3 regions of the Micromonospora sp. NPDC005257 genome follow, and region 3 is predicted to be linked to each of the others. Evidence: riboswitches for the same ligand, from Rfam matches in the RefSeq annotation. Region 3 holds a riboswitch; each other region holds the start of a gene.
What was found. A riboswitch is a leader RNA that binds a small molecule or an ion and turns the genes downstream of it on or off. The one in region 3 is predicted to bind cyclic di-AMP.
Positions count from the first base shown of each region.

Region 1: it holds a riboswitch for cyclic di-AMP, as region 3 does, so the genes downstream of both, ACFYO8_RS26050 (hypothetical protein) here and ACFYO8_RS05445 (hypothetical protein) in region 3, are expected to answer to the same signal.
Region 2: it holds a riboswitch for cyclic di-AMP, as region 3 does, so the genes downstream of both, ACFYO8_RS03100 (transglycosylase family protein) here and ACFYO8_RS05445 (hypothetical protein) in region 3, are expected to answer to the same signal.

Region 1 is NZ_JBIAKL010000014.1:117,238-126,920, reverse strand. Features, by position in the region: gene ACFYO8_RS26055 (SRPBCC family protein) at 100-552, shown strand; gene ACFYO8_RS26050 (hypothetical protein) at 576-1,652, opposite strand; cyclic di-AMP (ydaO/yuaA leader) riboswitch at 1,657-1,787, opposite strand; gene ACFYO8_RS26045 (cation diffusion facilitator family transporter) at 1,931-2,845, opposite strand; gene ACFYO8_RS26040 (AAA family ATPase) at 2,949-5,063, opposite strand; gene ACFYO8_RS26035 (alpha/beta hydrolase) at 5,188-6,102, opposite strand; gene ACFYO8_RS26030 (carbonic anhydrase) at 6,250-6,879, shown strand; gene ACFYO8_RS26025 (hypothetical protein) at 6,917-7,246, opposite strand; gene ACFYO8_RS26020 (DUF3145 domain-containing protein) at 7,577-8,068, shown strand; gene ACFYO8_RS26015 (glycoside hydrolase family 3 protein) at 8,102-9,683, shown strand, end outside.
Region 2 is NZ_JBIAKL010000001.1:726,631-736,313, reverse strand. Features, by position in the region: gene ACFYO8_RS03110 (M4 family metallopeptidase) at 1-271, shown strand, start outside; gene ACFYO8_RS03105 (YbaB/EbfC family nucleoid-associated protein) at 406-855, opposite strand; gene ACFYO8_RS03100 (transglycosylase family protein) at 1,076-1,714, opposite strand; cyclic di-AMP (ydaO/yuaA leader) riboswitch at 1,713-1,858, opposite strand; gene ACFYO8_RS03095 (LLM class flavin-dependent oxidoreductase) at 2,024-3,580, shown strand; gene ACFYO8_RS03090 (winged helix-turn-helix transcriptional regulator) at 3,627-4,103, shown strand; gene ACFYO8_RS03085 (hypothetical protein) at 4,264-4,512, shown strand; gene htpG (molecular chaperone HtpG) at 4,579-6,462, opposite strand; gene ACFYO8_RS03075 (GntR family transcriptional regulator) at 6,600-7,328, shown strand; gene ACFYO8_RS03070 (sterol desaturase family protein) at 7,325-8,152, shown strand; gene ACFYO8_RS03065 (lysoplasmalogenase) at 8,149-8,817, shown strand; gene smpB (SsrA-binding protein SmpB) at 8,790-9,281, shown strand; gene ACFYO8_RS03055 (VOC family protein) at 9,391-9,683, shown strand, end outside.
Region 3 is NZ_JBIAKL010000002.1:429,623-439,305, reverse strand. Features, by position in the region: gene ACFYO8_RS05455 (helix-turn-helix domain-containing protein) at 1-105, opposite strand, end outside; gene ACFYO8_RS05450 (carbonic anhydrase) at 271-924, shown strand; gene ACFYO8_RS05445 (hypothetical protein) at 981-2,009, opposite strand; cyclic di-AMP (ydaO/yuaA leader) riboswitch at 2,013-2,144, opposite strand; gene ACFYO8_RS05440 (YibE/F family protein) at 2,299-3,573, opposite strand; gene ACFYO8_RS05435 (SHOCT domain-containing protein) at 3,737-3,946, opposite strand; gene ACFYO8_RS05430 (metal-sensitive transcriptional regulator) at 4,072-4,371, opposite strand; gene ACFYO8_RS05425 (heavy-metal-associated domain-containing protein) at 4,452-4,658, shown strand; gene ACFYO8_RS05420 (hypothetical protein) at 4,693-5,664, shown strand; gene ACFYO8_RS05415 (heavy metal translocating P-type ATPase) at 5,682-7,937, shown strand; gene ACFYO8_RS05410 (CsbD family protein) at 8,005-8,178, shown strand; gene ACFYO8_RS05405 (YbaB/EbfC family nucleoid-associated protein) at 8,354-8,770, shown strand; gene ACFYO8_RS05400 (hypothetical protein) at 8,770-9,093, shown strand; gene ACFYO8_RS05395 (hypothetical protein) at 9,096-9,590, shown strand; gene ACFYO8_RS05390 (EndoU domain-containing protein) at 9,598-9,683, shown strand, end outside.

The sequences.
Region 1 (9,683 bases), on a different contig from region 3:
GTCGCTCGCACCCCCTGCGGCCAGGGGACCTTCTACCCGTTGCCAGTCCGGCGTCGGTACGGGACGATCGTCGCGACGCACGACGGCGAGGGGGCCCGCTTGCAGAGCAGCGACAGCTTCAGCTACACCGTTCAGGCCCGGTGCAGCCGGGCCGGAGCGGTCGCCCTGCTAGGCGACCTGAGTCGCCAGGGTGAGCTGCATCCGCTGATCGTCCGGGTCCGGAGGCTGCCGGCCCGGCCCGGCGCGCTGTCCAGCTACGCGATCACCGACCGGCTGCAACTCGGCCCGCTGCACTTCCCGGTGACCTACCAGGCGGACGTGCTGATCGCGAGCGAGGACGAGGTGGTCACCGTCGCGCGGCAGCAGCCCGCGACGACCGTACGCAACTACACCCGGCTGTGCGACGAGCCCGACGGCACGGTACGCATCGAGGTGGAGATCACGCTCACCGCGCCGGCGCCGCTCTTCGGGTACGCGTTCCGCCAGGCCCGGGCGGCTCACCTGGGCCTGGCGGCGCGTCTCGGACCGACCCTGGAGGGCCGGCCGGCCTGACCCGGCCGACCCCTTGCGGGCGCTCAGTACACCGACAGGTGCACGTGGTTGGTGTGGTCGCTGGACGGGTCGCCGTTGCCGCCGCTGTACGACTTCCACCCGCTGCTGGGCAGCCAGATCTGCTTGAACCAGATCACGTAGAGCACGGCGAGCGGGTCGGCGTTGCGCACGAAGTACGCGGCCAGGTTGTTGCCGTACGTCCGGTCGCCGCCGGAGGCCACGCCGCCGAAGCCGTTCTTCTGCGCGGCGAAGTCGCAGGCCCGCCCCTTCGGGTGCTCGCCCGAGCCGCTGGGCCGGTGGCACGAGACGTACCTGGTGAACCCGGCCGCCTTCGCCTGTTGCAGCGCGTGCAGCGTGCGCGGGGTGATGCAGCCGTCGGCCGGGGTGGGGTCGTTGACGCTGCACGACTCCGACGGCCAGGAGCCGTCCGAGTTGCGCGGCGCCGGCTTCGCGTTCTTGTTGGAGGTGCCCTGGACGCTGCCACCGCCGCTGCTGCTGCTGCGCGAGGCGCGGTCGTTGGCCACCTCCAGGGCGCGCTCGGCCTGCTCCTTGCGCTTGGCCATCACCGTCACCTGCTTGCGCTGCTCGCGGATCTCGCCGTCGAGCTGGGCGCGGGTGCGGGTGGCCTCGTCCCGGGTGGTGATCAGGTCGCGCAGCGTACGGTCCTCGTGCGCGGCGACCTGCTCCAGCGCGGCGGCCCGGTCCATGAGGCCCTCCGGGCTGCTGCTGCCGAGCAGCGCCCCGGCGGTGCCCAGGCGGCCGTTGCGGTACGCCACCACGGCGATCTCGCCGACCTTCGCGTCGCGTACGGCCAGCTCGGCGCCGACCGTCTTGAGCTGTTCGTTCAGTTGCTTCTGGCGCTTCTCCGACCGGTTCAGCGCGGCTTTCGCCTCCAGCCAGCCCTTGCTGGCGGCGTCGAGCTGGGCACGCAGTTCGGGCGTGCCGCCCTCGTCGTCGCCGGGCGCGGCGGCGAGCAGGCCGGTCGCCGGCGCCGCCGAGGCGGGGGAGACCGGAACGGTCGCGACGCCGAGGGTCAGCGTCGCGACGAGCAGGGCCGCCAACCGGGCGGCCGTCCGTCGTACAGGTGCCACGTCGGGCATTCACACGTCCTTCCGTCAACGCCGACCGGGTTAGCTGACGGGTTCGGGACGGAAGATCCCTACCGCTGACGCGGATGCACCCCACGTACGTGGTTCCCCGGCTCGTCCCTGCGGACGATTAGGCGACGGCCGCCCCACCGGGGCCGGTGGCGCCCGCGGGTGCGGCCGCGACCGAGACTACCGGCGCTGCCCGGGTACGGCTCCGTGGAGCAATACCACTAGGCGGGGCAAAACCGGCATAAGACTACAACAGCCACAGTGATTTAAGTCTGCCCTAATCACCACTCGGTCTTGCCGCACACTCCGGCCGACGCTCCGGGTTCGACCTGCAACGTGGCGTGATCGATGGAGAAGTCCTCGTGCAGGGCGGCCCGCGCGGCGGCCAGCACTGCGCCCGGGTCCACGCCCGGGTCGGTGGTCAGGTGCGCCGAGGCCACCTCCATGCCCGAGGTGAGCGTCCAGACGTGCAGGTCGTGCACCTCGGCCACGCCGGGCACCGCGGCCAGCCGGTCGTGCACGGCGGTCACCTGGAGGTGCTCCGGCGCGGCCTGCACCAGGATGCGCAGCGCGGCGCGGCCGAGCCGCCAGGTGCGCGGCAGGATGAACAGGCCGATCCCGACGGCGACCAGCGGGTCGGCCCACCACCAGTCGGTCACGGCGATGACCAGCGCGGCGGCGATCACGCCGAGCGAGCCGAGTAGATCGCCGAGCACCTCCAGGTAGGCCCCGCGCAGGTTGATGCTCTCCTTCGCCCCGGCGCGCAGCAGCGCGAACGCGACGATGTTGGCGAGCAGGCCGAGCACCGCCACCACGAGCATCGGACCGGCCAGCACCTCGGGCGGCTCGTCGAACCGGCGTACCGCCTCGACCAGGACGTAGAGCGCGACGGCGCCGAGCAGCACGGCGTTGGCCAGGGCGGCGAGCACCTCCAGCCGGTAGAGCCCGAACGTGCGCTGCGGGTCGGTGCCGGCGCGGCGGGCAGCGGTGATCGCGGCCAGGGCCATGCCGATGCCGAGGACGTCGGTGAACATGTGTCCGGCGTCGGAGAGCAGGGCGAGCGAGCCGGTGGTGAAGGCGGCCACCGTCTCGACCACCATCAGGACGGCGAGCAGCGCGAAGGCGGCCCAGAGGCGGCCCCGGTGGCGGTGTGCCGCGTTGGCCACCGCGCCGCTGTGGTCATGACCTGCGCCCACGCCAACACCCTCCCTGCCCCGTACCGGCCAGGCTCAATGTATGTTCACATCGCTATGTATGCAACTAAACAATGGGTGGCGGCGGGGCCACGGACGGGTGTCCTCAGAGCGGGTCGAGCGTGGTGAGGCGCTGGGTCGCCCGGGACAAGGCCACGTAGAGCGTGCGTACGCCCGAACCGGGGTCGGCCCGGATCTCACTCGGCGCCACCAGCACCACGCCGTCGTACTCCATGCCCTTCGCCTGCAGGCTGGTGACCACCTGGAGCCGGCCCGCGCCGAGCGCGCCCAGCCAGCCGGCCACCTCCTCGCGGCGCGGCACCGGAGTGATCACACCGACAGTGCCCTCCACCTGCGCGAGGAGCGCCTCGGCCGCCTCGACGGTGGCCGCCGGCAGGTCGGCGGCGGGCACCGTGCGCTCGACCGGCGGCACGCCGGTGGACCGGACCGCGTCGGGCAGCGGCAGGTCCGGGTAGAGCCGGCGGATCTCCGCCGCCGCCACCGCGAAGATCTCCGCCGAGTTGCGGTAGTTGGTGGTCAGCTCGTAGCGGTGCCGCTCGCGCCGGCCCAGCGCCTGGTCCCGGGCCCGGTCCAGCTCCTGCGGGTCGCCGGTCCAGGCCGTCTGCGCCGGGTCGCCGACCACGGTCCAGGAGGCCAGCCGTCCGCGCCGGCCGACCATCCGCCACTGCATCGGCGAGACGTCCTGCGCCTCGTCCACCACCACGTGCGCGTAGTCGCGGTAGTCGTCCGGACGCTCCCGCGCCGCCGCGCGGGCGGCGCGCTGCCGGTCGGCGTACGTGCTCAGCTCGCGCACGCCACCGGCGAGCTGGTACGGGTCCCGCTTGGGCCGGGCCCGCCGCACCGGCTTGCCGAGCAGCGCGTCCAGCTCGTCGAGCAGCGCGATGTCGGCCACCGTCAGCCCCTCGGTCGCGAGCGACCGGTACGCGTCGCCGAGCAGCCGGATCTCGGCCGAGGAGAGGATCCCCCCGGCGTAGCGGCGCAGCCGGTCCGGGCGGGCCAGCCAGTCCAGCACGTGCCGCGGGTGCAGCCGGGGCCACCACGCCTTGAGGAACTCGCGGAACTCCGGCCGTTCGATGATCTCGTCCTCGAACGCCGGCTGCTCCGGCAGCCGGCCCACCCGCAGCGTGCGCGCCTGCGCGTAGAGCGCGGCGAGCACCGCGTCGAACGCCGCCCGGCGCACCTCGTTGCGGCGCGCGCCCCGGGCCAGCGTCCGGTCCCGGATCGCGTCCAGTGCGGCGCGTTCCAGGCGCAGCAGCTCGCCCCGGTAGAGCAGGCGCAACTCGCCCGGGGAGTCCGGCACCGCGTCGCGTACCGCGCGTTCCAGCACCCGGCGCATCCGCAGCGACCCCTTCACCGCCGCCACGTCCGGCGGGTCGGTACGGGACGCGGACAGGCCGGGGAAAAGCGAGCCGAGCGAGTGCAGCGTGGCCGTCTCCTCGCCCAGCGAGGGCAGCACGGAGGCGATGTACTCGACGAACACGCCGGACGGGCCGACCACCAGGATCCCGCCGCCCGCGTACCGGGCCCGCTCGGAGTAGAGCAGGTACGCGGCCCGGTGCAGCGCCACCGCCGTCTTGCCGGTGCCCGGACCGCCGGAGACGATCGTGACGCCGTTGCCGGGGGAGCGGATCGCCTCGTCCTGCTCGCGCTGGATGGTGGCCACGATGTCCCGCATGCCCCGGCCGGTGGCCCGGGACAGCGTGGCCAGCAGCGCCCCGTCACCGACCACCGCCATGTCCGGCGGCGCGGCCTCCGGGTCCAGTAGGTCGTCCTCGATCCGGGTGACCTTCTCCGCCGCCGACTGGATCGTGCGCCGGCGCACCACGCCGCGCGGCTCGGCGGGGGTGGCCTGGTAGAACGCGGCCGCGGCGGGCGCCCGCCAGTCCACCACAAGCGTCTCCGCGTCCACGCCCCGCACGCCCAGGCGGCCGACGTGCAGCACCTGCCCGGTCCGCAGGTCCAGCCGGCCGAACACCAGACCCTCGTGCTCGGCGTCCAGCACGTGCCGGCGCTGGGCGGCGTGGAAGACCATCGCGTCCCGCTCGACCAGCGCGCCGAAGTTGCCGACCCGGGCCAGCTGGTAGCCCTCCCGCTCGGCGTCGGCCGCCGACCGGCGCAGTTCGGCCAGCCGGGCGTACACCCGGTCGAGGTGACGCTGCTCGGCGGCGATCTCCCGGTCCAGCGTGGTCTGGTCGGTCAACGCGGATGCTCCTGTGTTCGGAGGGCACGACGGGCTGAATGAGGGTACGGGCCGTCGGCAACCGGCACACCGGGGCATGCCGCGCACGTGGCGTACGTCAGGTGCCGCCCGCGGGCGGGGACGCTCAGCGGCGGGCCGCGGGGCGGCCGGCCAGTACCCGGTCCAGCACGCCGGCCAGGGCGGCGTTGACCTCGTCGGGGCGCTCCATCATCAGCATGTGCCCGGCACCCGGGCAGACGGTCAGCTCGGTGCTGGGCAGCGTCGCCGCGATGGACTCGGCGCAGGGCGGCGGGGTGAGCCGGTCCCGGTCCCCGACCAGCGCGGCGGCCGGCAGCCCGCCGAGCGCGGCGAGCGTCTCCAGCCGGTGCTGGGCCCCGATCGAGGCGCGGAAACCGCCGATCGAGCGCAGCGTGGCCCGGGCCACCGCCGAGGTGACCAGCCGGATGTCCGCCGGGTCGCAGCGGTCGCCGAACAGCATCCAGCGGATGCTCGGGCGCAGCGCGCGCAGCAGCGCGTGCGGGGGTCGCCAGCCGCCGCAACGGGCCAGCACCCCGGCGCCGGTGGTCTCGGCCAGGCGGATCAGCCGGGTGATCCGGGGGGAGAGGCCGTACGCGGTGTGCGTGTGCCCCTCGGCGGTGGTCGAGACGAAGACCAGCCCGGCGGTACGCGCGGCGAACCGGTCGGGGTGGCGGTGGGCGTACTCCATCACCGTCATCCCGCCCATCGAGTGCCCGACCAGGACGATCGGCCCGGACGGGACGATCTCGTCGACCACCGCGGCGAGGTCGTCGCCGAGCTGGGCGAGGGTGGCGTCGCGCAGCGCCCGGCAGCTCGACCGGCCGTGGCCGCGCGCGTCGTAGGTGACCACGCGGACCCGGCCCGCGTAGCGTTCCCGCAGCTCGGCGACCTGGCGGTGCCAGCTGCGCCCGTCCAGCGTCCAGCCGTGCAGCAGGACGGCGGTGACCTCGGCGTCCACCGGCCCGGTGACGGACACGTGCAGCCGCACGTCGTCGGGGAGCCGCAGTTCCAGGTCCGGCATCGTCCACCTCCCGGGCCCGCCGATATGTGTCCACCGGACGACCCGGCGGTGACACCGGCGTTACCCGCCATGAGACCACGGCAACCGGCCCGAAGAGAAGATTCCCGTCCGGCCCCACGGCGTCGGATCGGTGACCAGGCTGGAGGCATGCCATCCACTGTCCGCGGTCCTCGGGCCGCGCTGGCCGAGCTGCTCGCCGGAAACCGCCGCTTCGTCAGCGGGCAGCCGGTGCACGGGCACGACGTCACCGCCGCGGCGGCGGTGGCCTCCGGTGACCAGCAGCCGTACGCGGTGGTGCTGGGCTGTATCGACTCCCGGGTCCCGTTGGAGGCGATCTTCGACCAGACGTTCGGTTCGATCTGCGTGATCCGTACCGGCGGGCACGTGCTGGACCGGGCCGTACGCGGCTCGATCGAGTACGTGGTGGAGCAGCTCGGCGTACGCCTGGTGATGGTGCTGGGCCACGAGCGCTGCGGCGCGGTCGGCTCGACGGTCGAGGTGCTGCGCACCGGGCGGCGACCCGGCGGCGACCTGGCGTACGTGGTCGACCGGATCGCCCCGGCGGTGACCGACGTCGGGGTGGACGACCCGCAGGCGCACCCGCTGGCAATCCGCCGCCACGTCCGGCGCACGGTGGCCGCGTTGCGCTGCGACGACCGGCTGGCCGGTCCGGTGGACGCCGGTGAGCTGGCAGTGGAGGGCGCGCTCTACGACCTGGCCACGGGCGAGGTGACGCTGCTGCCGCAGGAGCAGACGCGAGACCGCCCGCCGGGATGATCCCGGCGGGCGGTCTCGGTGGTGCGGGTGAGGGCGCTCAGCCCTCGAAGACGCCGGCCTCGACCAGGCGCTTCTCGGTGGCCTCCCAGCCGTGGCCCGGGTAGGAGGCGGCCAAGCCGTTGATCTCGGTGCGGATCTTGGCGGCGTGGCCGGCGGCGGCCAGCACGCGGATCTCCTCGACGAAGGCGTCGGAGTCGGTGCGCAGGTGCACGGTCTTGCCGTTGGTCAGGTTGCGCACGTAGGCGTGCTTGCCGCCGTTGAGCGGGATCAGGTACTTGAACTCGCCCAGCACGCTGAGGGCGCCACCCTGGCCAGCCTGGCCGGCCCGGACGGACGCGCGCGCGGTCTTAGAGGTGTTGCTCGCCACGGAGGTACTCCTTGCAGACGTACGGTGGGGACGGAAGGCCGTCCGGGGGCTGTGCGAGTGACGCCCGGGGTGAGCGCCGGCCCGCGAAGATGTACGGCGGCACAGAGAACCGCCCAGAGAACTGTACACGACCACGACACCTGGCTGGTCATCGCGGCGTCAGAGGGCACAACCAGGTCCGCCGCCCGGGTATTTCCCGCCCCCGGGGTCCGGCGAATTTTCCGATTCGCTGGCGCACCACCAGTCACAAGAGTCATCATGTGTGCCAGGGACCACTCGGCAGGACGAGGTCGTAGGGGAAGACGCACCTCGGCTCACCGGGAGGTCACCGTGCCAACGCGTGGCGTCGTATACGTCCACTCGACCCCGCTCGCCGTGTGCTCGCACGTCGAGTGGGCGATCGCGCGCGTCCTCGACGCGCCGGTCAACCTGCACTGGACGGCGCAGCCCGTCGATCCGGCCGCCCGCCGCGCCGAGTGCGGCTGGACCGGCAGTCCGGGAACCGGCGCGGAGCTGGCCGCTGCCCTCCGGCAGTGGCCCATGATCCGTTTCGAGGTCACCGAGGAACCCGGTCCCGGCGTCGACGGCGAGCGCTTCATGTACGTACCGGGCCGTGGCCTGTTCCGGGCCACTGTCGGCGCGGCCGGCGACATCCAGCTCGGCGAGGACCGGCTGCGCAGCCTGATGGCCGCCGCGCGTGGACCGGAGGCGCTGGCCCACGCCCTGGACAAGGCGCTCGGCACCACCTGGGACGCCGAGCTGGAGCCCTACCGGTACGCCGGGGACGGGGCGCCGGTGACGCTGCTCACCCGGGTCGGGTGACGAAGGTCGAGTTGCCCCGATACGGTGGGCCGCGTGTCGATTTCCCCGCGGCGCTCTGCCGTCGCGCTCGCCGCACTGACCGCGCTGCTCGTCTCCGGGTGCTCGGACGGGCCGGACCGGCCCCGGCCCGCCCCGTCGAGCCCGGCGCCGTCGTCGGCCGCGCCGGCGCCGAGTGAGCCGCCGGCCGCCGATCCGGCCGCCCGGGCCGCCGCGCTCGTCCGCACGCTGAGCGACGAGGACCTGGTCGGGCAGGTGCTGATGCCGTACGCGTACGGCAGCTCCGCCACCCGGGTCTCGCCCGCCTCGGCGGCCGGGAACCGGGCGCTCGCCGGGGTCGACACCCCCGCCGAGATGGTGGCCAGGTACCGGCTCGGCGGGGTGATCCTGGTCGGCTTCAGCGCCGACGACCCGACCTCGGGCAACCAGGCCACCACGAACGTCGACAACCCCAGGCAGGTCCGGGCGCTCACCGACGGGCTGCGCGCCGCCGCCGGCAAGCTGCCCGCCGGCGCCGCGCCCTTCCTGATCGGCACCGACCAGGAGTACGGCGTGGTCACCCGGATCACCGACGGGGTGACGCTGCTGCCCAGCCCGCTCGCCGCCGGCGCCGCCGGTAACCCGGCCCTGACCGAGGCCGCCTGGCGAGCCGCCGGGGCCGAGCTGGCCGCGATGGGCGTCAACCTCGACTTCGCCCCGGTCGCCGACGTGCTGGCGACCCGCAGCACGGTGATCGGCTCCCGCTCCTTCGGCGCCGACCCGGCGACCGCCTCCCCTCAGGTGGCGGGCGCGGTACGCGGCCTGCAGGCCGAGGGCGTCGGCGCGGTCGTCAAGCACTTCCCCGGGCACGGCCTGAGCGCCGAGGACTCGCACACCGAACTGCCCGTGATCAAGCAGTCCCGCGCCGAGCTGGACCGCCTCGCGTTCCCGCCGTTCCGGGCCGGGATCGGCGCCGGCGCCATGGCGGTGATGTCGGCCCACCTGGATGTCAGGGCCGTCGACCCGGGCACCGCTGCCACGTTCTCCCACAAGCTGCTCACCGACGTGCTGCGCGGCCGGCTCGGCTTCCAGGGGGTGGTGATCACCGACGGGATGAACATGGAACCGGCGAAGAAGTGGTCCCCGGGCGAGGCCGCCGTACGCGCGCTCAACGCCGGCAACGACCTCATCCTGATGACCCCGAACGTCACGAAGGCGTACGACGGCCTGCGCGCCGCGCTCAAGGACGGCTCGCTGCCCCGGGCCCGCCTGATCGAGGCGGTCACCCGGGTGCTGACCATGAAGTTCCGGCTGGCCGGGCGCGATACGCCCCCGCTGTCCACGCTCAACGGCGCCGCCCACCGCAAGGCCGCCGACGCCCTGGCCACCGCCGCGGTGACGGTGCTGCGCGGAAAGTGCGGCGGCGCGGTGAACGGACCGGTGAGCGTGACCTCCTCCGGGGGCCGGGAACGCACCCGCAAGCTGCTGACCGAGGCGCTCACCGCGGCCGGGGTCAAGGTGGTGCCCTCCGGCGGCACCGTGGTGCACCTGGTCGGGTACGGCGACGGCGCGAAGGACCTGCGCGGGGACGCCGCCGTGACGGTGGCGATGGACACGCCGTACGTGCTGTCCGGGGCGA
Region 2 (9,683 bases), on a different contig from region 3:
GGCCGGATGCCGTGCGACGTTGAGCTTCTGGCTGCACATCGACAGCGCGGAGTCGACCACCAGCACCGCGTACGACAAGCTCACCGTCAAGGCGGGCAGCACCACGCTGGCCACCTACTCCAACCTGAACAAGGCCACCGGCTACGTGCAGCGGTCCTTCGACATCTCGTCGCTGGCCGGCACCACGGCGACCATCTCGTTCAGCGGCGTGGAGGACAGCTCGTTGCAGACGTCCTTCGTCGTCGACGACACCGCGGTCAACCTGAGCTGACCCGTGGCGTAGCGCGGCCGGTCGTCGTCCTCCCGACGGCCGGCCGCCTCGTCGCGCCCGGCCGGTTGCCGTCGCGCCGGGCCGGCCGCTTCGTCACGCCGGGCCGAGCGCGTCGTCCGGCCGGCACCGATGCGTCAGGCCGGGCGCGCGCCCTGGGACGCGGCGCCCCGGTCGCGGTGGATCCGCGCGGCCGCCTCGTGCATCGCGCGGCCGAACAGCTCGGCCTGGTCGCCCATGCTGCCGAGCCGGGCGGCGAGCGCGTCGGCGTCGGCCCGCGCGGACGCGCTGACCTGGGCGTCCAGCTCGGACAGCGCCGCGTTGGCGGCGGCGACGAGGTGTTCGCAGAGGACGCCCAGCGGCTCGCCGGCCAGCTCCGGGTCGATCGTCACGGAATCCAGCCGGCCACCCTGGACGGCGACGGCGCGGACCCGGCCGCCGGCGGCCGTGCCCTCGGCGCGCAGCAGGTCGCCCGCCTCGCCGTCGGCATGCGCCGAGGCCCGCGAGCGCATCGAGGTGAGCGCCTGCTGGGTACGGGTCAGCAGCTCATCGAGGCTCGCGGCCGCCGAGAACGGGTCGTTGGTCATATCCGCGCTTTCTTCACGTCTTAGCCGAGCACCGGAACCCTAGCAACCGGCCCCGACGAATCGCGCTCACCTGCCGGCGTGGGTCGCCCTCCGGCACCGCGAGCAGGCCGGACGCCCGTGGTGCGGCGTGTCGCGCCCAGGCGGAGACCCGTTGACGCGGCGTGTCGCGGACGGGCGAACGCCCGGCCGGGGTGAACCGGCCGGGCGCCGCCGGAACCGCTCAGCGCAGGCGCAGCCGCTGACCGGGGAAGATCAGCCCCGGGTCGTCACCGACCACTGTGCGGTTGCGCTCGTGCAGGGCACGCCAGCCGCCGTCGACGCGCTGCGCCACGGCGATCTCTGACAGTGTGTCCCCGGGCCGGACCAGGTACGTCCCGGCGCCGGTACCGGGCCGCGGCGCGACGAGGGCCCGCTCCGGTGCGGCCCTCTTCGTGGCGGGACGCCGCGGCGCGGCCTTCTTCACGCCTGACCGCTTGTCGGCAGTGGCCGACCCGGAACCCTTCTTCGCCGAGCCGCCCTTCTTGCCGCAGACCGGCCAGGCGCCGATGCCCTGCCCGCGCAGCACCTTCTCCGCGACGGCGATCTGCTCGGACCGGCTGGCCAGGTCGGCGCGGGCGGCGTACTTCTGGCCGCCGTAGCCGTTCCAGGTGGCGCGGGAGAACTGGAGCCCGCCGTAGTAGCCGTTACCGGTGTTGATCTTCCAGTTGCCGCCCGACTCGCAGCGAGCGACAGCGTCCCAGTTGACGCCCGCGCTGGCCGGAGCGGCCGAGCCGAACAGGGTCGCGGCGCCGAGGGCGGCGCCGGCCATCACCGCTCCGAGAGCGGTACGGCGGCCTCGGGCTGAGTATTCAGTTGCCATGTGGATTCCTCCACGCCGACGAGGTGAGCTGTCGGGTTCGGGCCGAGGAGCCCGGCCGCCGGTGGCGGCTTCACCCCGAGGTGACGATGCACCGTGGAACGTGTGGTTCCCCCGCTCCCGCACGAGGTTCGGTGACCGCGGCCGACGGCGGGATTTGGCGTTTCCGGCCTGCGGTGTCCGCTACTGCGAACGAAACCGACGCTAAGAGCGCTTTGCGTCGATCGTCCACTTCTTGTGATGCCCTTCACCCGGCCGGGCTACCGGGCGCTACCGTGGCAGGGCTGGGCAAGATCACGGGAGGCGGGACAGATGACCGATCACGGACACGAGCTGACCTTCGGCGGTTTCCTCACCCCCGCCGCCGCGCAGCCGGACCAGGTGGTGGCGCTGGCCCGGCTCTGCGAGCAGGTGGGGCTGGACCTGGTCACGTTCCAGGACCACCCGTACCAGCCGGGCTTCCTGGACACCTGGACGCTGATGTCCTACGTGGCTGCCGCCACCGAACGCGTCCGCCTGGCCGGAAACGTACTGAACCTGCCGTTGCGCCAGCCGGTGGTGCTGGCCCGCAGCGTCGCCAGCCTGGACCTGCTCACCGGCGGCCGGGTCGAGCTGGGACTCGGCGCGGGCGCGTTCTGGGACGCGATCGAGGCGGCGGGCGGGCGACGCCTGTCCCCGGGCGCGGCCGTCGATGCCCTCGACGAGGCGATCCGGGTGATCCGCGAGGTCTGGGACACCGACCGCCGCGGCATGATCCGCGTCGACGGCGAGCACTACCAGGTGGTCGGCGCCAAGCGCGGCCCGGCGCCCGCGCACCCGGTGGGCATCTGGGTCGGCGCGTACAAGCCGCGCATGCTGCGCCTGGTCGGCCGCGCCGCGGACGGCTGGCTGCCGTCCCTGTCGTACCTGCCGAAGGGCCCCGACGAGCTGCCCGCCCTGAACGCCCTGGTGGACGAGGGCGCCCGGGCCGCCGGACGCGATCCGGCCGCGATCCGCCGCATGCTCAACGTGACCGGCACGTTCGCCCGCTCGTCGGGCGGCCTCCTGGCCGGGCCGCCGGAGCAGTGGGTGGAGGAACTGGCCGGGCTCACGCTGGAGCACGGCATCACCACGTTCATCCTCGGCAGCGACGAGCCGCGCGCGATCCAGATCTTCGGCCAGGAGGTCGCGCCCGCGGTGCGCGAGCTGGTCGCCGCCGAGCGCACCGCGCCCGAGCCCCGCCCGGCCGCTGGACAACAGGCCGCCGGCGGCGGCGCCGGCACGCTCGGGGTCACCCCCACCCCGGACCCGGGGGTACGCCTGAGCGCACGCCGCCCCTGGGACGAGTCCACCCGCCCGAGCGCCCCGCCGCCGCCGGCCGGGCACGCCTACCCGCCCCGGGGACAGGCCGCCGGGCAGCACCTGGTCGACGTGCACGACCACCTGCGCCAGGAGCTCGCCCAGGTGCGCGACCTGCTGGAACAGGTCAAGCGGGGCACGGTGTCGCCGGGCCGGGCGCGGGCCGCGCTGAACGAGATGACCATGCGGCAGAACAACTGGACGCTCGGGGCGTACTGCGCGGCGTACTGCACCATGGTCACCCAGCACCACGGGCTGGAGGACGCCTCGATCTTCCCGCACCTGCGCCGCTCCGAGGCCGGGCTGGCCGCCGTGCTGGACCGCCTGGAGGAGGAGCACGTGGTGATCCACGGCGTGGTGGAGAGCGTCGACCGGGCGCTCGTGGAGCTGGTCCGCCGGCCCGGGGACTTCACCGGCCTCCAGGAGGCGGTGGACCTGCTCACCGACACGCTGCTGTCGCACCTGTCGTACGAGGAGCACCAGATCGTCGAGCCGCTGGCCCGGTACGGGTTCTTCCCCGGCCAGCTGTGAGACAGCTGGCTTTTGCTTTCCTAAGTCAGGGGGTACCGTCGACGCCGTGACGGACCTCCTCGCCCAGCGTGACTCCTGGTCCACCGCCAACTGCTCGATCGCCCGGGCGCTGGAGGTGGTCGGCAACCGCACCACGCTGCTCCTGCTGCGGGAGGCGTCGTTCGGCACCCGCCGCTTCGACGACTTCGCCCGGCGGGTCGGCGTCAGCGAGCCGGTGGCCGCCGCACGCCTCAAGCAGCTCGTCAGCGACGGGCTGCTCGACCGGCGCCCCTACCGCGAGCCCGGGCAGCGCACCCGCGACGAGTACGTGCTCACGGCCAAGGGAAGCGACCTCATCCCGGTGCTCGTCGCGCTGCGGCAGTGGGGCGACGCGTACGCCGCCGACGAGGCCGGCCCGGCGGTCCGGGTGACCCACGACGAGTGCGGCGCGGCGGTGCACGCCCGGCTGCGCTGCGACGCCGGGCACGACGTACCGCCCGGTGAGCTGGCCGTTCTGCCCGGCCCGGGCCTGCTGTCCGCCTGACGCACCCCTTCCCACACCCCGGAGCGAGACATGAAGATCGCTGGGAGCACCGCCCTGGTCACCGGCGCCAACCGCGGCTTCGGCCGGCACCTGGCCGCCGAACTCGTCGCGCGTGGCGCCACGGTCTGGGCCGCCGCCCGCAACCCGGGCACCGTGGTCGATGACGAACACCCTGCGCCTCGAGCTGGCCGGCCGGGGCGTCCGCGTCGCGGGCCTGCACGTGGGCTACACGGACACCGAGATGACCGCCGCTGTGACCGGCCCGAAGACCGACCCGGCCGAGATCGCCCGGCTCGCGGCGGACGGCATCGAGTCGGACAGCTACGAGATCCTGGCCGACGACGTCGCGCGCCGGGTCCGGGCCGGACTGTCCGGCGGAGTGGCCGCGCTCTACCCCGCGCTCCCCTGAGCGCCAGGCGTTGAACGGGGGCCCTTCTCTGTCGCGCAGGCGACAAGAAAGGGCCCCTCCCTACGGCTACAGGCCGCGAGCCAGGCGGTCGGCGAGGATCCGGGTGAACCGGGCCGGGTCGGCCAGCTCGCCACCCTCGGCCAGCAGTGCCATGCCGTACAGCAGTTCGGCGGTCTCGGTCAGCGCGGCCGTGTCGCCGCCCTCCCCGTGCGCCTTACGCAGCCCGGTGACCAGCGGGTGGGCCGGGTTCAGCTCCAGGATCCGCTTGACGCGGGGCACCTCCTGGCCCATGGCCCGATACATCTTCTCCAGCGTCGGCGTCATGTCGTGCGCGTCGCCCACCACGCAGGCCGGTGAGGTGGTCAGCCGGGTGGACAGGCGCACCTCCCTGACGCTGTCGGCGAGCGCGCCGCCGAGGAACATGAGCAGGTCGGCGTACTCCTGGCGGTCCGCCTCGGCCTTCTCCTTCTCCTCCTCGGTCTCCAGGTCCACCTGGCCCTTGGCGACCGAGCGCAGCGTCTTCCCGTCGTACGCGCCGACGCGCTCGACCCACACCTCGTCCACCGGGTCGGTGAGGATCAGCACCTCGTAGCCCTTGGCGCGGAACGCCTCCAGGTGCGGCGAGTTCTCGATGGTGGTCCGGTTCTCACCGGTGGCGTAGTAGATCTCGGTCTGGCCGTCGCGCATCCGCTCCACGTACGCGCGCAGCGAGGTCGGCTCGGCCGGGTCGTGGGTGCTGGCGGCGCGCACCAGCTCCAGCAGCGTCTCGGTGTTGTCCGGGTCCTCCAGCAGACCCTCCTTCACCACCGGCCCGAACTCGGTCCAGAACGTGCGGTACGACTCGGCGGACATGTCCTTGAGTGTGGCGAGCACCTTCTTGACCAGCCGGCGGCGCACCGCGCGGATCTGCCGGTCCTGCTGGAGGATCTCCCGCGAGATGTTCAGCGACAGGTCGTGCGCGTCCACCACGCCCTTGACGAAGCGCAGGTAGTTGGGCATCAGCGCGTCGCAGTCGTCCATGATGAACACGCGCTTGACGTAGAGCTGCACGCCGCGGCGGCCCTGCGGGGAGAACAGGTCGAGCGGGGCGTGCGAGGGCAGGAACAGCAGCGCCTCGTACTCGAAGGTGCCCTCGCCGCGCATGTGGATGGTTTCGAGCGGGTCGGCCCAGTCGTGCGCGACGTGCCGGTAGAACTCCTTGTACTCGGCCTCGTCGACCTCGTCCCGCGAGCGCGCCCAGAGCGCCTTCATCGAGTTGAGCGTCTGCTCCTCGCGGATGGTGGCGCCGTCCTCGCCGGGCTTGTCGACAGTCATCCGGATCGGCCAGGAGATGAAGTCGGAGTAGCGCTTGACGATCTCGCGGATGGTCCACTCGGCGGTGTAGTCGTGCAGGTTGTCCTCGGTGTCGGTCGGCTTGAGGTGCAGCGTGACCGAGGTGCCCTGAGGCGCCTCCTCGACCTCCTCGATCGAGTACGTGCCCTCGCCGCTGGACTCCCAGCGGGTGCCGCCGGACCGCCCGGCGCGGCGGGTCAGCAACGTCACCTTGTCGGCCACCATGAACGTGGCGTAGAAGCCGACGCCGAACTGGCCGATCAGCTCCTGGGACGCGGCGGCGTCGGCGGACTCGCGCAGCTTGCGCAGCAGCTCGGCGGTGCCGGACTTGGCGATCGTGCCGATCAGGCCGACCACCTCGTCGCGGGTCATGCCGATGCCGTTGTCCCGCACGGTGAGCGTACGGGCGTCCTTGTCGACCTCGATCTCGATGTGCAGGTCGGCGGTGTCGGCCGACAGCTCCTTGTCGACGAGCGACTCCAGCCGCAGCTTGTCCAGCGCGTCGGACGCGTTCGAGATCAGTTCGCGCAGGAAGACGTCCTTGTTCGAGTAGATCGAGTGCACCATCAGTTGCAGCAACTGACGGGCCTCGGCCTGGAACTCCAACGTCTCGCTCACACCGACTCCCTTCCACTCTGGCGGGCCTACGGCGGAAAGGATACGAGGCGTGACCATCGCGGCACGCACCGGCCGCCCCCGAAACCGGCTGGTCCAACCAGTTGACGGGTTGATCTGTTCGGGCCACACTGCTGCGCATGACCTTCGATCCCGCGCCTCGTGTCTCGGTCTCCGACCACGTCTTCGGCCGGCTTCGGGACGCGATCGTGTCCGGCCGCTACGCGCCGGGCGAGACGCTGCCCGGCGAGCGGGAGCTGGCCGGGGCGTTCGCCGTCAACCGGCACGCGGTCCGGGAGGCACTGCGCCGCCTGCAACAGCTCGGCCTGGTCCGGGTCAGTCAGGGCGGCGCGACCCGGGTACTGGACTGGCGGGTCCACGCGGGGCTGGACCTGGCGCTGTCCCTGGCGCGCTCCGGTGACGTACTCCCGGTCGAGACGCTGGTGCGCGACATGCTGGAGATGCGGGCCTGCGTCGGGACCGACGCGGCCCGGCTCTGCGCCGAGCGCGGGGACGCGGCGGTGGTCGCCGCGGTGGTCCGGGCCACCGAGGAGTACGGCGAACTGGCCCCCGACCTGGACCTGATGCACGAGGCGAACATCGCCGTCTGGCGGCTGATCGTGCGCGGCAGCGGCAACACCGCCTACCAGCTCGCGTTCAACAGCCTGGTGGCCGGCACGTTCGCGGTCGGCGACGTACCCCCGGACGCCCGCGCGGCCGAACTGCTCGACGTCGCCGGGCACCGCAGTCTCGCCGCGGCTGTCGCCTCCGGTCAGGGCGCGGCGGCGGCCCGGCACGCCCGGGCGCTGCTGACCGCGCCGGTCACCACCCCCCTCTCCCCCACCCCCCGAAGGGAAGCGCGCGCATGATCCCCGCCGTGCTGTACGCGGTCCCGGCGTTCCTGCTCCTGATCGTGATCGAGGCGGTCTCCTACCGCTTCCTGCCCGACGACGACGAACGCGGCTACGAGGTGCGCGACACCGCCACCAGCCTGTCCATGGGGCTGGGCAGCCAGATCATCGGCATCCCGTGGAAGCTGCTCACCGTCGGCCTGTTCGCGGGGCTGTGGACCGTGGCGCCGGTGCAGCTGTCCCCCGGCGACTGGTGGACCTGGGTGATCCTGTTCTTCGCCGACGACCTGGCGTACTACTGGTTCCACCGCTCCCACCACGAGGTACGCGTGCTCTGGGCCAGCCACGTCGTGCACCACTCAAGCGTCCACTACAACCTGTCGACGGCGCTGCGGCAGAGCTGGACGCCGATGACCTCGCTGCCGTTCTGGCTACCGCTGGCGCTGCTCGGCATCCCACCGTGGATGATCTTCCTGCAGCAGTCGGTCAGTCTGCTCTACCAGTTCTTCCTGCACACCGAGAGGATCAACGTGCTGCCCCGGCCGATCGAATGGATCTTCAACACCCCGTCGCACCACCGGGTGCACCACGGTTCGAACACCGAGTACCTGGACCGCAACTACGGCGGCATCCTGATCGTCTGGGATCGGCTGTTCGGCAGCTTCGAGCCCGAGCGCGCCCCCGCGCGCTACGGGCTCACCAGGAACATCGGCACCTACAACCCGCTGCGGGTGGCCACCCACGAGTTCGCCGCCATCTGGTCCGACGTACGCCGGGCCGATTGCTGGCGGCACCGGCTGGGCTACCTGCTCGGCCGTCCCGGCTGGCAGCCCGTCCGATGAGGCGGCTGCTGCCCCTGTTCGGGCTGGTCGCCGCCGTCGAACTGATCGGCGTCGCGCTCGACTCGTCAGTGCTCCAGTGGCTGGCCAAGCCGCTGCTGGCGCCGGTGCTGCTGGCGTACCTCCTGGCGCACCGGCGCCGGTGGGACGCGGTGGCGGTGGGCCTGGTCGCCGCCACCGCCGGCGACGTCGCCCTGCTCCTGCGGGGCGACACCGCGTTCCTGGCCGGCATGGGCTTCTTCCTGGTCGCCCAGATCGCGTTCATCACCGCCTTCGTGCGGTACCGGCGGGCCCGGGCCGTGGCGTGGGCCGGCTACCTGCTCGCCTGGGCGGGCGCGAACGCGCTGCTGTGGAGCATGCTCGGGCCGTTGCGGCTGCCGGTGCTCGGCTACAGCCTGGCGCTGTGCCTGATGGCCGCCGCCGCGACCGGGGTGTCCGCCCGGGTCGCCGTGGGCGGGGCACTCTTCCTCGTCTCCGACCTGCTCATCGGCATCGGCGCGGCCGGGGTGGAGCTGCCCGGGCGGGGCCTGCTGGTGATGGTCACCTACTGCGCCGCGCTGCTGCTGATCACCACCGGCTGGGTGACCGCGACGCGCCCGGCGACCGGCCCGCAGCCGCCGCCGGCCGGTACCCTGCTCGCGTGGCCAGGGAGAACGGGCGCAAGCTGATCGCCTCGAACAAGAAGGCACGGCACGACTACGACATCCTCAAGACGTACGAGGCGGGCATCGTGCTGGCCGGCACGGAGGTGAAGTCGCTGCGTGAGGGGCGGGTGTCGCTGGTCGACGCGTTCGCCCAGGAGCGCGACGGCGAGATCATGCTGTACGGCCTGCACATCGCCGAGTACGGCTTCGGCACCTGGACCAACCACGCGCCCCGGCGCACCCGGAAACTGCTGCTGCACCGGGTGGAGATCGCCCGGATCCTGGAGAAGCTGCGCGACGGCGGCGTCACGCTGGTGCCGCTGTCGATGTACTTCGCCGACGGCTGGGCCAAGGTGGAGCTGGGCCTGGCCCGGGGTCGCCGCTCGTACGACAAGCGCCAGGCGCTGGCCGAGCGGGACGCCAAGAAGGAGATCGCCCGGGAGATGGGCCGGCGCCTCAAGGGCCGCGCAGCCGGCCGTCGCACCTGATCCGCCACATGTCGCGGACAGTTCCTGTCCGCTGGTTCCGGCAGGGTGGAGGGCGACCGATCACACCTACCGCCGGTTCGCCGGTGGACCGGACGGAAGGGGAGCTGCCATGGCTCGCGACGTGCAAATCACCATCGACTGCGCCGATCCCGCGAAGCTCGCGGCGTTCTGGGCCGAGGTTCTCGGCTATCGGATCCAGGGCCCGCCGGAGGGCTTCGGCTCGTGGGAGCAGGCGCTGACCGCGATGGGCGTTCCGCCGGAGCGGCACAACGACGCCTCGGCCGTGGTCGACCCGGAGGGCTCCGGTCCGCGACTGTTCTTCCAGCGGGTGCCGGAGCCCAAGCGGGTCAAGAACCGGGTGCACCTGGATGTCCGGGCCGCGCCCGGGCTGACCGGCGAGGC
Region 3 (9,683 bases):
GGTGGGGTTGCGTGCGATCGCCAGCAGCACGTGGCCGTGGTTGGTGAGGAAGGTCCAGTTACGGCGGCTCCCGTCCTCAGGTGGTGTGGTCGCCATGGTGGTCATGCTATGGCCACCTCCGCCGCCGACCGAATCGGCGCGGTCCGGAGGCGGGCGACAACGGAAAGTATGAAATGCGTATCACGAATCTTGACGGCTCCCGAGGGGCGTGTGAACGTTGGTCGGGAGGCCGTCCGGCCTGGTAGTTCCCTGGTAGACGAGGTGAGGGACATGACGCCGAGGACCCCGGAGCAGGCACTTGCCGAACTGCGTGCCGGTAACCACCGGTTCGTCACCGGCGCCCCGCAGCACCCGAATCAGGACGCCGGACATCGGGCGGCCGTCGCCGACGGCCAGCACCCGTTCGCGGTGATCGTCGGCTGCTCCGACTCGCGGCTCGCCGCCGAGATCATCTTCGATCGCGGCCTCGGTGACCTCTTCGTGGTGCGTACCGCCGGGCACACCGCCGGGCCGGAGGTGCTCGGCAGCGTCGAGTACGCCGTCACCGTGCTGGGCACCCCGCTCGTCGTGGTGCTCGGGCACGACTCGTGCGGCGCGGTCCAGGCCGCCCGCGAGGGGGTCCGCACCGGCGCCGGCCCGGCCGGGCACCTGGGCGCGGTGGTGGACGCGGTCTCACCCAGCCTGCTGCGCGCCGCCCGCCAGGGCGTCGAGGACCTCGACGGCATCATCGACGTGCACATAGCGCAGACCGTGGAGGCGCTGCTGGCCCGGTCTGCCGTCCTGGCCGAGTGGGTGGCGGCGGGGCGGTGCACGGTGGTCGGTATGTCGTACCGGCTCGCCGGCGGCGAGGTGCGGACCGTGGCGCAGTCCCCGGCCCTGCTGCCCGCTCAGGCGGCGCCCGCCGATCCGGCGCTGGCGGGCTGACCGCACGGACGACGGAAAAGGGGCCGCCCTCGGGCGGCCCCTTTCGCGTCCGGGCGTCAGAGCAGCGACATGTGGACGTGGTCGGTGTGGTTCGACGGCCCGCTGTAGGAGCGCCAACCGGTGGCCGGGAACCAGATCTGCCGGTTCCAGATGACGTAGTAGATGCCCAGCCGGTCGGCGTTGCGGATGAGGAAGGCGGCCACCTCGTTGCCGTACCTGCGGGTGTCGTTGTTGTGCCAGGGCGCGAAGCCGCTGTTCTGCAGCGACCAGTCACACGCCTTGCCCTTGGGGTGCTCCCACGGCCCGCCGGACCGGTAGCAGCCCACGAAGCGCTTGAAGCCCGCGCGCCGGACCTCCTTGTACGCGTGCAGCGTGCGCGGCGTGACGCAGCCCGAGGTGGTCGGGTCGTCCTCGCTGCACGACTCCGACTTCCACCCGCCGTCGGCGGTGCGGCCGGGGGCGACCTTGGCGACCGGTGAGGTGGCGGAGACCAGGCCGCCGGTGAAGCCGAGACCGCCGACGAGCTTCAGCGCGCGCTCGGCCTGCACCTTCTCGCGCTCCATCGCGTTCTTCTGCTTCTCCTGCTCGCGTACCTCGGCGTCGAGCGCGATCTTGGCCTGTTCGGCGCGGTTCTTGACCGCGTTGATGGCCGCCAGGCGCTGCGCGTTGAGGAGGTTCAGCTCGTCCAGGGCGTTCACCCGGCGGACGAACGAGTCGGGGGAGTTGCTCTCCAGCAGCATTGCCATCGCGCCCATCCGGCCGGTCCGGTAGGACTGGGCGGCGAGCTGGTTGACCTGCGGGCTGAGCGCGTCGAGTTCGGCCTGTGCCGTCTTCACCTCGGCCGCCAGCCGCCGCTGGCGGTCCTGCGACTTGGCGAGCTTCGCCTTGGCCTGGAGGAAGTTCCGGTTGGCGGAGTCGATCGCCTCGGTGATGAGCGGCGGTTCGCCGTCCTCCTCGTGCCCCGAGGGGGTGCCGGGGGCCGCCGCGGTGGGGGCCGCGGTCGCCGGGGTGGGCCCGGCCAGCACGGCCAGTGCGGCCAGCGCGGCCACCACGGGTGTCAGCCAGCGGCGCAGGGGTGCCGTCACAGTGTTCCCTTCCGTCGGCCGCCGACCGGGTTAGCTGACGGGTTCGGGACGGAAGTGGCCCCTACCGCTGTCGCGGATTCACCCCATGTACCTGGTTCCCCGGCTCGCCCGCGGGCGATTGGGCGGCGGCACCGCTGGCGCAGGTGCGCGCCTTCGGCGGTGACCGGCAGCGAGGTTACCCGACAGCACTCGTGAGGATCTACGTCCGGAAGCCGACCAATAGCGAGATTTCGCCGTGGCGCGCCGTGACCAGCGTCGCGTTTGAAATCGATGGTCACCCTGCGGAGTTTCACCATGCGCCCTCCGTACTCCTTCCGCCGCCGAGCGCCTCCAGCGCGTCGTCCCGTCCGGCCGGCGGCCGGGGCGCGGGCGGCGCCGCGTCCGCGCCGCGCGAGCGCCGTCCGGCGGTGGTCACGATCGCGGCCAGTCCGGTCGTCAGCGGTACGGCGGCGATCAGGCCGAGCGTGGCCACCGCGCTGCGGACGATCTCCTGGGCGAGGAACTCGCTGGTGAGGATCTCGCTGACCGGGCGGGAGTCGGCGACCAGCAGGAGCAGCAGCGGCAGCGAGGCGCCCGCGTACGCCAGCACGATGGTGTTGACGGTGGACGCGATGTGGGCCCGGCCGACCCGGGTCGCCGCCCGGTAGAGCTGCCGCCGGGACAGCCCGGGGTTGGCGTGCGCCAGTTCGGTGACGGTGGCCGCCTGGGTGACCGTGACGTCGTCCAGCACGCCCAGCGAGCCGATGATGATGCCGGCCAGCAGGAGGCCGTGCAGGTCCACGTCGGCCTGGAACATGGACAGCGTGGTGGCGTCCTCGCTGCCGAAGCCGGTCAGATGGGTGGCGGACGTGGCGAGCAGGCCGAGCACGCCGGTGATCACCAGGCTGCCGAGCGTGCCGAGCACCGCCACCGACGTCTGCGCGGTGATCCCGTGGGTCAGATAGAGCACCACGAACATGATCAACGCGGCGCCGACGATCGCCACCAGCAGCGGCGGCTGGCCGGCGCCGATGCCCGGCAGCACGAAGCCGAGCAGGATGGCGAAGCTGGCCGCCAGGCCGGCGAGCGCGGCGAGCCCGCGCCAGCGGCCGAACGCCACGATCGCGGCGGCGAACAGCACCATGAGCCAGATCAGCGGCGTACCGCGCTGGTGCTCGGCGATGTTGTAGGACTTGACCGCCGGATCGGCCGGGTCGGTCAGCTCGACCAGGACGACCTCGTCGCCGACCGCGACCCGGGGTGCGCCGGGCCCGGCCGGGATCGGCGTCTCGACCTGACGGCCCGCGTCCGGACCCTGCTCGGCGGTCACCGTCACGGTGCCGCAGGGGCCGCCCCCGCCGTCCGGGGCCTCCGGGGTCGGCGGGCAGGGCTCGGTGACCACCCGGGTCACGGTGCCGTGGTAGCGGGGGACGTCCGCGCCGCCGACCGGCTCCCGGTCCTGCCGGGGCCAGAGGACCAGCGCCGCGATCACGGTGAGTGCGAACAGCGGCACCACCACGGCGACGAGCAGCCGGCGTACGCCCGGCGGCGCGGCGGGTGCGGGGTGGGTGTGGTCGGCACCCATGGCGTCTCTCCCAACGGTCGCGGCGACGCCTGGTCCGCCGGACCGGTCTGGTCACCCGGGCGGCGCGGACGTGTCGACCACATCCGGGTCGTCGCCCGGCCATGGTAGGCAGCCTGACCGGCTGGCCCCGGGCGCCGGGACCGGTGACGCTCGCCTCGCGTGATCAGGCCAGACCGGCCCGGCGTCGCCGGTACTCGTCCTCGTCGATCTCGCCGCGGGCGTACCGCTCGTCGAGGATGCGCCGGGCCGTCGTCGGGCCCAGGTACTGCGGGCCGGTCCACCGCACGGCCGCCCAGACGAGCCCTACCAGCACCGCGAGCACCAGCAGGGACCAGATCCACATCCAGCCCATCATCGGGCTCTGCCACATCATCGGGCCGCCCTCCGTCCATCACCGCGGGTCCGCCGGACCGGCCTGCCCGCCACTTCGACGGTACGGCCGCCCGGAGGTGTCAGCTCGGGTCGATGTGCCCTGCTCCGAGGGTCGGAGGTCCCCGCTCAGCCGCGCTTCATCAGGCGGCCGACGGCGGCCATCATCTCGGTCGCCATCTCGTCGGCCCGGCCCTCGGCGGCGCCCTCGTGCATGCAGTGCCGGGCGTGCCCGTCGAGCAGGCCGAGGCCGACCTTGTCCAGCGCCGCCTGGATGGCCGAGATCTGCGTGAGCACGTCGATGCAGTAGCGGTCGTCCTCGACCATCTTCTCGATGCCACGGACCTGACCCTCGATCCGGCGGAGCCGGGCGAGGAGTTGGTCCTTGCTGGCGGTGTAGCCCCGGGTCGGGCTGGACGGCGCGGTCATGAAGCCGAGGATAGCGTACCCCTCGGGGGTATGCTAACGTTCGGCACGTACCCCTAGGGGGTATAAGATCGGAGGGCGAGATGGAAACCACCTACCAGGTGAGCGGCATGACCTGCGGGCACTGCGCCAACTCGGTGAGCACCGAGCTGAGCGCGCTTCCGGGCGTCACCGACGTCCAGGTCGACCTGGACGGCGGCCGGGTCACCGTCACCAGTCGGAACCCGCTGGACGTGGACGCGGTCCGCGCGGCGGTCGACGAGGCCGGCTACGACCTCGTCGGTGCGTGACGGTCCGGCGGACCCGAGAAACCGAGGAGACACCATGAACACGGCGACGAAGCTCAGTGGCTTCGCCCTCGGCCTCGTGGCGGTGTTCGGCGCGGCGTACGGGATCGGCAACCTGGCCGATCCCGTCGCCCCGGCCGCCGAGACCCGCCACGACGACAGCGCCGGCGACCACGGGGCCGGCGACGCCGGTCACGGCGACGAGAGCGGCGCCTCCGCGCACCTGCCCGGCGGGCTGCTCGTCTCCGAACGCGGCCACACGTTCCAGCACGCCGCCGCGCCGGCCGGGCAGTTCGCCTTCCGGATCACGGGCCCGGACGGCACACCCGTCACCCGCTACGAGGTGGCCCACGACAAGCGCATGCACCTGATCGTCGCCCGCCGCGACCTCTCCGGCTTCCGGCACGTCCACCCGGAGATGGACGGCGACGGCACCTGGCGCGTCGCCTCGCCGTTGGACGGCCCCGGCGTCTGGCGGGCGTTCGCCGACTTCACCCCGGCCGGCGGGGAGCCGCTCACCCTGGGCCTGGACGTCACGGTCCCCGGCGAGCTGGCCGCCCGGCCGCTGCCGGCGCCGGCGACCACCACCACCGTCGATGGCTACACGGTCACCCTGACCGGCACGCCGGAGCCGGGCCGGACCAGCCGGCTCACGCTCTCCGTCAGCCGCGACGGGCGGCCGGTCACCGACCTCGCGCCCTACCTCGGCGCGTACGGGCACCTGGTGGCGCTGCGGCAGGGCGACCTGGCGTACCTGCACGTGCACCCGGAGGGCACGCCCGGCGACGGGCGCACAGCGGCCGGTCCGGCGATCACGTTCGCCGCCGAGGTGCCGTCGGCCGGGGCGTACCGTCTCTACCTGGACTTCCGGCACGGCGACGCGGTGCACACCGCCGAGTTCACAGTCCTGGCCGGCGACCGGACCGTGCCGGCGCCCGCCGCGCCGGCATCCACCACCGCACCGACCCCGGACGCCGGACACGGCACCCCCGGGCACGGGCACAGTTGAGCGCCGGAGGTGCCGCGATGACTGCCACGGGAAAGGCGCTGCCCACCGCGCCGAATCTGATCGAGCTGGCGATCGGCGGGATGACCTGCGCGTCCTGCGCCGCCCGGATCGAGAAGAAGCTCAACCGGATGGACGGCGTCGAGGCCACCGTCAACTACGCCACCGAGAAGGCCACCGTCCGGTACGCCGACGACATCGCGCCGGCCGACCTGATCGCCACGGTCGAGAAGACCGGCTACACCGCAGTGGTGCCGCCGCCGCCCGAGCAGGCGGAGGCGGCAGCGGCCGGGGAGCCGGTGGACGGGCTGCGCACGGCGCGTACCCGGCTCTGGGTCTCCGCCGTGCTCACCGTGCCGGTGATCGTGCTCGCCATGGTTCCGGCCTGGCAGTTCGACCACTGGCAGTGGGCCTCGCTCACCCTGGCCGCCCCGGTGGTGGTCTGGGGCGGGCTGCCGTTCCACCGCGCCGCGCTGGTCAACCTGCGGCACGGCGCGGCCACCATGGACACGCTCGTGTCGCTCGGCACGCTGGCCGCGTTCGGCTGGTCGCTCTGGGCGCTGTTCCTCGGCGACGCCGGCATGCCCGGCATGAAGCACCCGTTCAGCCTCGACATCACCCGCGGCGACGGCGCCGGCAACATCTACCTGGAGGCCGCCGCCGGGGTGACCGTGTTCATCCTGGCCGGCCGGTACTTCGAGGCCCGATCCAAGCGCACCGCCGGGTCGGCGCTGCGGGCCCTGCTCGAACTCGGGGCCAAGGACGTGGCGGTGCTGCGCGGCGGGCAGGAGACCCGGATCCCGGTCGGGCAGCTCGCGGTCGGGGACCGGTTCGTGGTCCGGCCCGGCGAGAAGGTCGCCACCGACGGTGTGGTCGAGGAGGGCACGTCGGCCGTCGACGCCAGCATGCTCACCGGCGAGTCGGTGCCGGTCGAGGTGGGGCCGGGCGACGCCGCGGTCGGTGCGACTGTGAACGCCGGCGGTCGGCTGGTGATCCGCGCCACCCGGGTCGGCGGGGACACCCAGCTCGCCCAGATGGCGCGGCTGGTCGAGCAGGCGCAGACCGGCAAGGCGGCGGTGCAGCGGCTCGCCGACCGGATCTCCGGCGTCTTCGTGCCCATCGTGATCGCGCTGGCCGCCGGCACGCTCGGTTGGTGGCTCGGCACCGACTCCGGTACGACCGCCGCGTTCACCGCCGCGGTGGCCGTGCTGATCATCGCCTGCCCGTGCGCGCTCGGCCTGGCCACGCCGACCGCGCTGCTGGTCGGCACCGGGCGCGGCGCGCAGCTCGGTGTGCTGATCAAGGGGCCGGAGGTGCTGGAGTCCACCCGCCGGGTCGACACCGTGGTGCTGGACAAGACCGGCACCGTCACCACCGGGCGGATGGCGCTGGCCGAGGTGCTGCCCGCCGACGGCGAGGACGCCGCCGACCTGCTCCGGGTGGCCGGCGCGCTGGAGGCCGCCTCCGAGCACCCGATCGCGCGGGCCGTCGCCGAGGCCGCGGCCGAGGCCGGTCCGCTGCCGCCGCTTGGCGAGTTCGCCAACGTCGAAGGGCTGGGCGTCACCGGCACCGTCGACGGCCGGAGCGTGGTGGTCGGCCGGGCGCGGCTGCTGCGGGAGCGGGGTCTCGACGTACCCGAGGAGGTCGTGCGGGCCGCGACCGGCGCGGAGGCCGCCGGGCGGACGGCGATCCTGGCCGGCTGGGACGGGCGGGCCCGGGGCGTGCTCGCGGTGGCCGACGCGGTGCGGCCGACCAGCCGGGCGGCCGTCACCCGGCTGCGTGAGCTGGGCCTGAAGCCGGTGCTGCTCACCGGCGACAACACCACTGTGGCGAAGGCGGTGGCCGCCGAGGTCGGTATCGACGAGGTGATCGCGGAGGTGCTGCCCGCCGACAAGGTCGCGGTGGTCGAGCGGCTCCAGGGCGAGGGCCGGGTGGTCGCCATGGTCGGCGACGGGGTGAACGACGCCGCCGCGCTGGCCCGGGCCGACCTCGGCCTGGCCATGGGCACCGGCACCGACGCGGCCATCGAGGCGGCCGACCTGACACTGGTCCGGGGCGACCTGATGGCCGCGGCGGACGCGATCCGGCTCTCCCGACGGACGCTGGCGATCATCAAGGGCAACCTGTTCTGGGCGTTCGCCTACAACGTCGCGGCGCTGCCGCTTGCGGCGGCCGGACTGCTCAACCCGATGCTCGCCGGGGCGGCCATGGCGTTCTCGTCGGTCTTCGTGGTGGGCAACAGCCTCCGGCTGCGGCGCTTTCGCCCGATCGGGTGAGGGGATTGAGCGACCGGCCGGCTGGGTAACCGGTTGTTGTCAGGCAATCGCTTCAGTGGAGGTCATCATGGGTCTCGACGACAAGATCGACAACACGTCCCAGGACGCCGCGGGCAAGGTCAAGGAGGGCGTCGGCCGGGCCACGGACAACGAGCGCCTGGAGGCCGAGGGCCGCAACGACCAGGCCGGCGCGAAGCTCAAGCAGGCCGCCGAGAAGATCAAGGACGCCTTCAAGAGCTGAGTACGCGACGCACGCACACCACCGGGTCGGCCCACGGGCCGGCCCGGCGTGCTGTGTACGGACGGTGACGATCCCGCGTGGCGGAGGCCACCGTCCACATCGATCCGGCGGGACCACCGGGATCGGCTCGGGTGCATAGGATGCGAAGCGACCTCGAATGGGGAGGAGCGTCGCGATGGCCGATCCCGCCGACCCGTCCGGCTTCGGCCGGGTGCTGTCCGAAACCATGGCCGCGCTCCAGCGGCAGGCCGCCGCGGGCGAGCAGGTGGCGCCGCCGGAAGGCGTGGGCGAGGCCGCCGACGGCCTGATCCGGGTCACCGCCGGCCCACCCGGGCAGGTCACCGGGGTGACGCTCGACCCCCGCGTGATGCGGATGGCCAGCGAGGCACTCGCCGAGGAGATCGAGGCGGCCGTCAACGCCGCGCTCGCCGACCTGCGGGAGCAGGCCGCCACCGTCCCCGGCGATGTCGACCTGGGGTCGCTCGGTGAGCAACTGCGCCGCATCCAGGCCGACGCGGGGCGCCAGTTCAGCATGTTCACCGATGCCCTGATGCAGGCGCAGGACCGGCTCGCCCGCCAGGACGGGCGCTGATGCCGGTCGAGATCGATCCGGAGCGGCTGGGCGCCTCCGGGTCGGCGCTCGACTCGGTCGCGACCCGGTTCGGCGCGGCGCTCACCGCCTTCCGGGCCGAGCTGGCCGGCTTCGGCCGTCCCTGGGGGTCCGACGACATCGGCTCGCTCATCGGCGCCGCCCACGACGAGGTGTCCGCGTTCGCGTTCGAGTGCTTCGACGACGCGCTCAACGAGATCGCCGCCGCCGGCGCCGACCTCGGCAGGATGGCCGTCAGCTACACCGAGACCGAGGCGGCCATCACCCGCAACCTCGACGGCCTGCGGCGGATGCTGGGAGGCTGAACATGGGCATGGAACTACCCGGCGAGCTGCGGTCGCTGCTCGGCGTCCTCGGCTACACCTGGCCCGAGGCGGACGAGACCAAGCTCTTCGAGATGGGCAACGCCTGGATCCGGTTCTCCGACACCCTCTCCGGGGTGGTGAGCGACGCGAACACCGGGGCGGCCACGGTCTGGACCCAGCACACCGGTCAGGACATCGCCGCGTTCCAGACCTGGTGGAACAAGGAGGACAGCCCCGCCGACAGCCTGCGCGACGGCGTCACCGCCGCCGTGCTGACCGGCACCGGCCTGATCATCTGCGGCGCGATCGTGCTCGCCCTCAAGGTCGCGGTCATCGTGCAACTGGTCATCCTGGCCGTGCAGATCGCGCAGGCCGTCGCCACCGCGGCGGTCACCTTCGGGGCCTCGCTGCTGGAGATCCCGATCTTCCATACGCTGGCTCGGACCATCGTCGGCAACCTCGTCCAGGAAGCCCTCTGGAAACTCGTCGACGGGTGAGGTGACCATGAGCGGGGGTAAAGCGGGCGGCCGGCTGATGCGCGCCGCGTTGCGCTTTCTCAAGCGGACCAAGACGCGCAACCGGCCCGACCG